One region of the Amycolatopsis lexingtonensis genome, then DNA from elsewhere that is predicted to be linked to it. Evidence: riboswitches for the same ligand, from Rfam matches in the RefSeq annotation. Region 1 holds a riboswitch; the other holds the start of a gene.

Region 1 (4,784 bases):
GATCGACATCGCCATCACCTCGGGCGTGAAGTCGCCGAAGACGCCCTCCGCCTGGCCCTGTTTGAGCTGACGGGCCAGCCCGTGCACCCGCAGGTCGTCGACCAGCACCTTCGTCATCACCCAGCCGTCGACGTCGTCGGCGTTGGCGGCCAGCTCGGTCAGGACCCGGACGCATTCCGGGTACGCGCGCAGGAACGCGATCGACGTCTCGATGTGCGCCCGCAGGTAGCCGCGCCGGTCGGCGGGGTCGAGCCCGCCGCCGGTGCGTTCGGTCAGGTAGTCGTTCTTCGTCTGGACGACCGCGCTCAGCACGGCCTGCATCAGGCCGGCCTTGTTCGTGAAGTGGTAGGAGATCAGCCGGGTGCTGCTGAGCCCGGCGCGTTCCTTGATCTTGGCGAACGTCGTGCGGCGGTACCCCAGGTCGGCGAGGACGCCGATGGTCGCGCCGATGATCTGCGCGCGGCGGGCGGCCTCGGCTGGGCTGAGTCCCAGTTCGGCCAGGTGTTCGGTCTTTACTTGCATGAGTAAAAAGTTACTCGACTGAGTAAATCGGGTCAAGGGGTTTAAGTCCGCGTGTGCCGGGTACGGCGAACGGCTCAAAGGCTCATCCGACCGTTGAGGCTTGCCGCGCGTCGCGTTGACCGGCACTGTCCCGGCGCTTACCGTCGAAGGAGGTAAATCGCCACGGTGTGATTCACGGTCTGGGGCCGGATCGTGGCGATTGATCTCCGGTGGGTCCCGCTCCTGGGACTCCCCGGCTGTCATTCGCCGGCCACCAGGTCGGGCGAGGGGAGGCTTGCGTGGTCGAGGCTGGTTCCGAGAAGCAGCCTGTTGAGGTCGCGAGTGGCGAGCAGGGTGAGCTGTTCCCCGACAACTCGCTGCCGGACGAGCTGGTGGGTTACCGCGGCCCGGCCGCGTGCCAGATCGCCGGGATCACCTACCGCCAGCTCGACTACTGGGCCCGGACGAAGCTGGTCGCACCCAGCATCCGCACGGCGCACGGCTCCGGCTCGCAGCGGCTGTACTCGTTCAAGGACATCCTGGTCCTCAAGGTCGTCAAGCGGCTGCTGGACACCGGGGTCTCGCTCCAGAACATCCGGGTCGCCGTCGACCACCTGCGCGTGCGCGGGGTCCGCGACCTGGCCAGGGTGACGCTGTTCTCCGACGGCACCACCGTCTACGAATGCACCTCGCCGGAGGAGATCGTCGATCTGCTCCAGGGCGGCCAAGGCGTCTTCGGTATCGCGGTCAGCGGCGCCATGCAGGAAATCAGCGGGACGATCCACGAGTTCCCGGCCGAACGCGCCGACGGCGGTGTCGTCGAGACGCACCAGCCGGACGAGCTCACCCAGCGCCGCAACGCACGCAAGACCGGTTGATCACCGCCGCGGCGGACGGAGTAAGGTTCTCCTTGCGGTCGACGAACCCGCGCGGGAGAGTCCGAGCCTCATATTGAGCTCGGCGCCGAAGGAGCAAGTCCTCCCCGGAACCTCTCAGGCACCCTGGACCGCGCGGATGAGACGCCTCTGGAAAGCGGGTCGTCAGGACACAGCCTGATGGCCCCGCCGACGGTGCAAGCCCGGCTCAACCACGCGGGCGAAACTCTCAGGCGCCCTTCGGGGTACGGACAGAGTGGGGAGGGTGCCTCGCTCATGGCGAGGCATGCTCGCGGCACGCGCTCGCCGCTCTCGCGCGGCGTGTCTTGTGGGGGTGCAACCCCCACACCCCGCCCGGAGGGCTTCGCCCCCGGACCCCCGACCGTGGTCGCGTTCGCAGGGAGGCCTCCGTGAATCCGTCACTCGCCTCCCTGGAACAGGGGATTCCCTTCGCCGAGCGGCACCTCGGGCCCGGTCCCGGCGAACTCCGGCACATCCTCGACGTCATCGGGGTCGCTTCCCTCGACGAACTCGCCGAACACGCCGTTCCCGAGTCGCTGCGCGCGTCCGCCGAGCCGCTCGAACTGCCGTCGGCGGCCTCCGAAGCCCAGGCGCTGGCCGAACTGCGCGCGCTGGCCGCCCGCAACCGGCCGACCGCCGCGATGATCGGGCTCGGCTACCACGACACCGTGACCCCGCCGGTGATCCGGCGGAACGTGCTCGAGAACCCGGCCTGGTACACCGCCTACACGCCGTACCAGCCGGAAATCTCCCAAGGGCGGCTCGAAGCGCTGCTCAACTTCCAGACCATGATCGCGGACCTGACCGCGCTCCCGGTCGCGAACGCCTCCCTCCTCGACGAAGCCACCGCGGCCGCCGAGGCGATGACGCTGGTGCGGCGGGCCGGGAAGTCCGCGTCGCACCGGTTCGTCGTCGACCAGGACACCCTGCCGCAGACGCTCGCCGTGCTGCGGACGCGGGCCGAGCCGCTCGGGATCGAGCTGGTCGTGGAAGACCTGTCCCAGGGACTCACCGGGCTGGGGCTCGGCGGCGACTTCTTCGGCGTGCTGCTGGCCTACCCGGGCGCTTCGGGCGCGGTGCGCGAACTCGACCTGACCATCGCGGACGCCAAGAAGCACGGCGCCGCGGTGGTCGTGGCCGCGGACCCGCTCGCCTTGACGCTGCTGCGGCCGCCGGGTGAGCTCGGCGCCGACGTCGCCGTGGGGTCGACGCAGCGGTTCGGCGTCCCGCTCGGCTTCGGTGGTCCGCACGCGGCCTACCTCGCGGTGCGGAAGGGGCTCGAGCGGCAGCTGCCCGGCCGCTTGGTCGGTGTCTCGGCCGACGCCGACGGCGCGCCCGCGTACCGGCTCGCGCTGCAGACGCGCGAGCAGCACATCCGCCGCGAGAAGGCGACTTCGAACATCTGCACCGCGCAGGTCCTGCTGGCCGTCATGGCGTCGATGTACGCCGTGTACCACGGGCCTGATGGCCTCCGCGCGATCGCGCTGCGGGCCCACCGGATGGCCACCGTGCTCGCCGCCGGCCTGGCCGAAGGCGGCGTCGAGGTCGTGCACGGCGAGTTCTTCGACACCGTGACCGCGGCGGTGCCGGGCCGGGCCGACGCGGTCGTCGCGGCGGCCCGCGACCTCGGCGTCTCCCTGCGCCGGATCGACGAAGACCACGTCGGCGTCGCCTGCGACGAGACGACCACGCGGGAGCGGCTTTCCTTCGTGTGGAAGGCGTTCGGCGTCTCGGTGTCCGATGTGGACGGCCTGGACGCGGACACGGCCGACGCGCTCCCGGCGCCGTTGCGGCGCACGAGCGAGTTCCTCACGCACCCGGTGTTCCACGAGCACCGGTCGGAAACCGCGATGCTGCGGTACCTGCGCCGGCTGGCCGACCGGGACTACGCGCTCGACCGCGGCATGATCCCGCTCGGCTCCTGCACGATGAAGCTCAACGCCACCGCGGAGATGGAACCGGTCACCTGGCCGGAGTTCGCCGGGCTGCACCCGTTCGCGCCCGCCGAGGACGCCGCCGGCCTGCTCGAAGTGGTGGCCGACCTGAGCGCCTGGCTCGCGCGGATCACCGGCTACGACGCGGTTTCGCTGCAGCCCAACGCCGGGAGCCAGGGCGAGTTCGCCGGCCTGCTGGCGATCCGCGCCTACCACCGCTCGCGCGGCGAGGGCGCGCGGGACGTCTGCCTGATCCCGGCCAGCGCGCACGGCACGAACGCGGCGAGCGCCGTGATGGCGGGGATGCGGGTGGTCGTCGTCCGCTGCGACGACGCCGGGAACATCGACCTCGCCCACCTGCGGTCCACTGTGGACGAGCACCGCGGCGACCTGGCCGCGATCATGCTGACCTACCCGTCGACGCACGGGGTGTACGAGGACACCGTCGGCGAGGTCTGCGCGGCGGTGCACGACGCGGGCGGGCAGGTGTACGTCGACGGCGCCAACCTGAACGCGCTGATCGGCGTCGCCCAGTACGGCCGGTTCGGCGCCGACGTGTCGCACCTCAACCTGCACAAGACGTTCTGCATCCCGCACGGTGGCGGCGGCCCCGGCGTCGGGCCGATCGGGGTCCGCGCGCACCTGGCGGCGTTCCTGCCGAACCACCCGCTGCAGCCGGCGGCCGGCCCCGCGACCGGCGTCGGCCCGGTCAGCGCGGCGCCGTGGGGCAGTGCGTCGATCCTGCCGATCTCGTGGGCGTACGTCCGGATGATGGGCGCCGCCGGCCTGCGCCGGGCGACGCTCGTGGCGGTGGCCAACGCCAACTACATCGCCCGGCGCCTCGGCGAGCACTACCCGGTGCTGTACGCCGGCCGGTCGGGTTTCGTGGCGCACGAGTGCATCCTGGACCTGCGGCCGCTGACGAAGGCGACGGGCGTGACCGTGGACGACGTCGCGAAGCGGCTGGCGGACTACGGGCTGCACGCGCCGACGATGTCGTTCCCGGTCGCGGGCACGCTGATGGTCGAGCCGACCGAGAGCGAGGACCTGGCCGAGCTGGACCGCTTCTGCGCGGCGATGATCGCGATCCGCGCGGAGATCGACCGCGTGGCGTCGGGGGAGTGGCCCCTGGCGGAGTCCCCGCTACGGCTGGCCCCGCACACGGCGGGCTGCCTGGCCGGCGACTGGAACCGCCCGTACAGCCGCGAGACGGCGGTGTTCCCGGCGGGCCGGACGGCGGCGAAGATCTGGCCCCCGGTCCGCCGCATCGACGGTGCGTCCGGCGACCGCAACCTGGTCTGCTCCTGCCCGCCCCCGGAAGCCTTCGCCTGACGACCGTTCACGGATTCGTCAGGCGGAGCAGCAGCTCGGTGCGGCTGGTGACGTCGAGTTTGCGGTAGATCTGCTGCAGGTGCTTCTGCACCGTGCGCGGGCTGATGCCGAGGCGGCGGGC
Region 2 (4,784 bases), 3.2 Mb from region 1:
CCGGGCCGCCACCGCCGTGCGGGATGCAGAAGGTCTTGTGCAGGTTCAGGTGCGAGACGTCGCCGCCGAACTCGCCCGGCTTGGCCAGGCCCAGCAGGGCATTGAGGTTCGCGCCGTCGACGTACACCTGGCCGCCGCCGTCGTGGACGATCTTGGCCAGCTCGTCGATGTCGTGCTCGTACACGCCGTGCGTGGACGGGTAGGTGACCATGATCGCGGCGAGCGTGTCGCGGTGGGTGTCCACCTTGGACCGCAGGTCGGCCAGGTCGACGTTGCCCTCGTCGGTGCACTTCACGACGACCACGCGCATCCCGGCGAGCACCGCGGAGGCGGCGTTGGTGCCGTGCGCGGACGACGGGATCAGGCAGACGTCCCGGCCCTCGTCACCGTTCGCGCGGTGGTAGGCGCGGATGGCGAGGAGCCCGGCCAGTTCGCCCTGGCTGCCCGCGTTCGGCTGCAGCGACACCTTGTCGTAGCCGGTGACCTCGGCCAGCCAGTCGGCGAGCTGCGCGACGAGGACGTGGTAGCCCTCGGCGTCCTCGGCCGGGGCGAACGGGTGGATGCCCGCGAACTCGCGCCAGCTGATCGGCTCCATCTCGGTGGTGGCGTTGAGCTTCATCGTGCAGGAGCCGAGCGGGATCATGCCGCGGTCCAGCGCGTAGTCCAGGTCGGACAGCTTGCGCAGGTAACGCAGCATCGCCGTCTCGGAGCGGTGGGTGCCGAAGACCTCGTGGCCCATGAAGCCGCTCTCGCGGGCGAGGCCGTTCGGCAGCGCGACGCCGTCTTCGAGGTCGGACTCGACGCCGAACGCCTTCAGGACCTTCGCGGCGATCGCGGGGGTGCTGACCTCGTCGAAGGCGACGCGGACGTGGTCGGCGTCGACGTGCCCGAGGTTGATCCCGGCTTCGCGGGCGGCCGCGTGGACCTCGGCGGCCTGGCCCGGGACGTGCGCGACGACGGTGTCGAAGAAGGACTCGTGCACGACCTCGACGCCGGTCTGGCGGAGGGCGTCCGCGAAGCCCGCGGCGAGGCCGTGGACGCGCTGGGCGATCCGCTTCAGGCCGTCCGGGCCGTGGTAGACCGCGTACATCGCGGCCAGCACCGCCGGGAGGACCTGCGCGGTGCAGATGTTGGACGTCGCCTTTTCGCGGCGGATGTGCTGCTCACGGGTCTGCAGCGCCAGCCGGTAGGCCGGGTTGCCGTCGGCGTCGACCGAGACGCCGACCAGGCGGCCGGGCAGTGAGCGCTCGAGCCCGGCGCGGACGGACATGTACCCGGCGTGCGGGCCGCCGTAGCCGAGTGGGACGCCGAAGCGCTGGGTCGAGCCCGCGGCGACGTCGGCGCCGAACTCGCCGGGCGCGGTGATCAGGGTGAGCGCGAGGAGGTCGGCGGCGACGGTGTACAGCGCGCCCGCGGCCTTCGCCGACTCCGAAATCGCGTGGTAGAAGCCGCGGCCGCGCAGCACACCGGACGCGCCCGGGTACTGGACGACGACGCCGAAGAACTCGTCCGGCAGGCCGGTGAGCAGGTCTCGGACCTCGACCTCGATGCCCAGCGCCTCGACGCGGGTGCGCACGACGGCGATGGTCTGCGGCAGGCACTCGGCGTCGAGCACGACCTTGTTGGACTTGGACTTCGACGCGCGGCGCATCAGCGTGACGGCTTCGGCGACGGCGGTCGACTCGTCCAGCAGGGACGCGTTCGCGGTGGCCAGGCCGGTCAAGTCGGCGACCATCGTCTGGAAGTTGAGGAGCGCTTCGAGGCGGCCTTGCGAGATTTCCGGCTGGTAAGGCGTGTACGCGGTGTACCAGGCCGGGTTCTCGAGGACGTTCCGGCGGATCACGCCGGGGGTGACGGTGTCGGAGTAGCCGAGGCCGATCATCTGCGTCATCGGCCGGTTGCGCGCGGCGAGGGCGCGCAGTTCCGCGGTGGCGTCCTCTTCGGACGCGGCGGGCGGCAGGACCAGCTCACGCGTGGCGCGGATGGCACTGGGGACGGCGGCGCCGACGAGCGCGTCGAGACTGCTGTAGCCGCACTCGGCCAGCATCTTCGCGCGCTCGGCCTCGGACGGGCCGATGTGACGGGCGTCGAACTGCGTGGAAGTGATCGGGAGCTCCTCGGGCCGGGCACACAACGGTGCGCTGGGAACTCCCCCTCTGTCATGGCACCTGAGAGTTTCACCGTGCGGAACACGGCTTTCACCTTGGGTGAGGCGCGGGTGCGCCTGCTTTCCAGAGTGGCCTCGCGCGAAGCGGTAGCAGGTACCTGAGAGATTCCGGGGAGTTTGCTCCTTCGGTGCCCCACCGACTTCGTGAGGGCTCTCCCGCCTCGGCTCAACGGCCCGATCTGCAGTTGTGGCGGTTACGGTACCCGGCGCTTCCGGCGGGCGTCTACACAACCCGGCCAACGCCACAGTGATCCTCGACCCCGCCCCGAGCGCCCCAATGTGGCGTTGGGTGCGTCAGACGCACCGAACGCCACATTGGGTGCGTCAGACGCACCGAACGCCACATTGGGGCGCTTGGGTCAGGGGGTGCCGGCGACCCGGCGGACGACCTGACCGGCCAAAGCCGGGGGCCGCCGGACCCGGCCCGAGGGCAGGACCAGGCGCTTGAGCGGGCCGCCCAGCGGGACCGGCGGGTGCCCGGCACCCAGCAGCACCTGCTCGACGATCTGCTCGGCGTGCCAGGCCACCGCGTCGTTGAGCCGGTCCAGGGACGGGCGGTCGCCGTCGAAGACGTCCTCGTCGGCCAGGGTCACCTCGTAGTACGCGCTGCCCGGCGGGACCGTGACCGCCTCCTCGATCGCCCGGGCGCCGGCCTCGGGGTCGGCGAACCCGGCTTCGAGCAGCGGCTCCCGGTAGATCCGCGCCGCCCGCGCCCGCATCCGCGGCCCGTAGCGGACCACGACCGGGAGGCGCCCGGTCAGGTCCGGCACCGCCAGGCCGTGCAGCAGCATGATCGGCGGCACCGAGTGCACCAGCCGCGGCGCGGGTTCGGCCAGCTCGCGGGCGGTGATCCGGACGCGGTCGGCCATCGCGTCCGGGAGGCCGAAGTAGCGGAAGTCGACGTTGCCGAAGCCGAGGCCGTCGGCGATCAGCGACGCCAGCAGCTCGCCGTACCCCCAGATCGGCGACAGCACCACGACCGGCGGCGCGGCCACGACCGGCGACGGCGCGGGCGGGCGCGTCGCCTCCTGCTCGGGCACCTGGATGACCAGCCGCGGGGGCTCGTGCCAGTCGTGCACCTCGGCGACCCGCCAGTACAGCCCGAGCGGCCGCCACAGTTCGCCGAGGATGTCGTGCTCGATGATCCTCCGCGCCTCGTCCTCGGAAAACGGGAAGTCCCGCGGCGGCACGATCCCGACGTAGTGGTGGTAGGTGACGCGGACCTCGTCGCCGCGGGTGGCCGAGCGGATCCGCATCTCCCAGTCGATCGGCGACGCCGCGATCGCGTTGGCCACCTGCGTGCCGGGCGAGGAGTAGACGAGCGCGGTGGCCTGCCGGAGGAACTGTCCGGCCTGGTCGATGCCCTCCCGCAGCGCCTTCGCCGCCTGCGCGACGTGCACCGGCGAAGCGAGCGAGTCGGGCAGCACGCCGGCGACGCGCAGCAGCTCGGCCTCCCCCAGCCCGGTGACCTCGGCCAGCTGCGCCCAGTGGTCGAACACCGTCACCTTCGGCGCGTGCCGGTGCTCGATCCAGCTGCGCAGCGTCGACGTCGGGACGCCGATGCGGCGGGCGGCCTCGTCCAGGGAAAGCCCGCGGGAGCGGATCCCGGTCCGGACCGCTTCCGCCCACTCGTCGGCGCGCCAGTGCGTCACCTCACAAAGCTAACGAAACCCGCTAGCTTTGCGCAGGGACAAACCGCCCACGGCCACCCGACGCTGGTCACCATGACCACCACCATCGTCGTCCTGACCCTGATCGTCGGCGTGCTGACCTTCACCGCCGGCGCCTTCCTCGCCTCCGAGATCGCCGTCCGCGTGCTGCGCCGCCGCGAACGGCTCGTGTCCGAAGAGCGCAAGAAGCTCAACGCCGCCTGGAGCTACCTGCGGGAGGTCTACGGCGTCAAGAAACCGACCAAGCGTTAGAGCGGGGTGACGTACGCGCCGGAGATGCCGCCGTCGACCAGGAACTGCGAGGCCGTGATGAAGCTGGCGTCGTCGCTGGCCAGGAAGGCCACCGCCGCCGCGATCTCCTCGGGCTCGGCGAACCGGCCGACCGGCACGTGGACCAGCCGCCGCGCCGCGCGTTCCGGGTCCTTCGCGAACAGCTCCTTGAGCAGCGGGGTGTTCACCGGGCCCGGGCAGAGCGCGTTGACGCGGATGTTCTCCCGCGCGAACTGGACGCCGAGCTCGCGGCTCATCGCCAGCACGCCGCCCTTGGACGCGGTGTAGGAGATCTGCGACGTCGCCGCGCCCATCACCGCGACGAACGACGCGGTGTTGATGATGGACCCCTTGCCCTGGCGCTGCATGTGCGGCAGGACGGCCTTGCAGCAGTGGTAGACCGACGTCAGGTTGACCCGCTGGACCTTCTCCCACGCCTCGATGCCGGTGGTCAGGATCGAGTCGTCCTCGGGCGGGGAGATGCCCGCGTTGTTGAAGGCGACGTCGACCGAGCCGAACTGCTCCACCGTGCTGTGGAACAGGTTTTCGACCTGTTCGGCGTCGGTGACGTCGGTCTGGATGAACGCGCCGCCGATCTCGTCGGCGACCGCCTTGCCCAAGACCGGGGTCAGGTCCGCGATGACGACCTTCGCCCCTTCGCTCGCCAGGCGGCGGGC

Evidence for each region. Region 1 has a riboswitch for glycine ahead of gcvP (aminomethyl-transferring glycine dehydrogenase). Riboswitches for the same ligand answer to the same signal wherever they lie in the genome.
Region 2: another riboswitch for glycine. It lies ahead of gcvP (aminomethyl-transferring glycine dehydrogenase); the one in region 1 lies ahead of gcvP (aminomethyl-transferring glycine dehydrogenase).

Annotation. Positions count from the first base shown of each region.
Region 1 covers NZ_JADBEG010000001.1:2,221,913-2,226,696, reverse strand. Annotated here, with positions in the region: gene H4696_RS10410 (TetR/AcrR family transcriptional regulator) at 1-522, opposite strand, end outside; gene H4696_RS10405 (MerR family transcriptional regulator) at 801-1,379, shown strand; glycine riboswitch at 1,422-1,520, shown strand; gene gcvP (aminomethyl-transferring glycine dehydrogenase) at 1,787-4,663, shown strand; gene H4696_RS10395 (helix-turn-helix transcriptional regulator) at 4,671-4,784, opposite strand, start outside.
Region 2 covers NZ_JADBEG010000001.1:5,399,552-5,404,335, forward strand. Annotated here, with positions in the region: gene gcvP (aminomethyl-transferring glycine dehydrogenase) at 1-2,107, opposite strand, end outside; glycine riboswitch at 2,243-2,336, opposite strand; gene H4696_RS24250 (helix-turn-helix domain-containing protein) at 2,527-3,819, opposite strand; gene H4696_RS24255 (hypothetical protein) at 3,892-4,089, shown strand; gene H4696_RS24260 (3-oxoacyl-ACP reductase) at 4,086-4,784, opposite strand, start outside.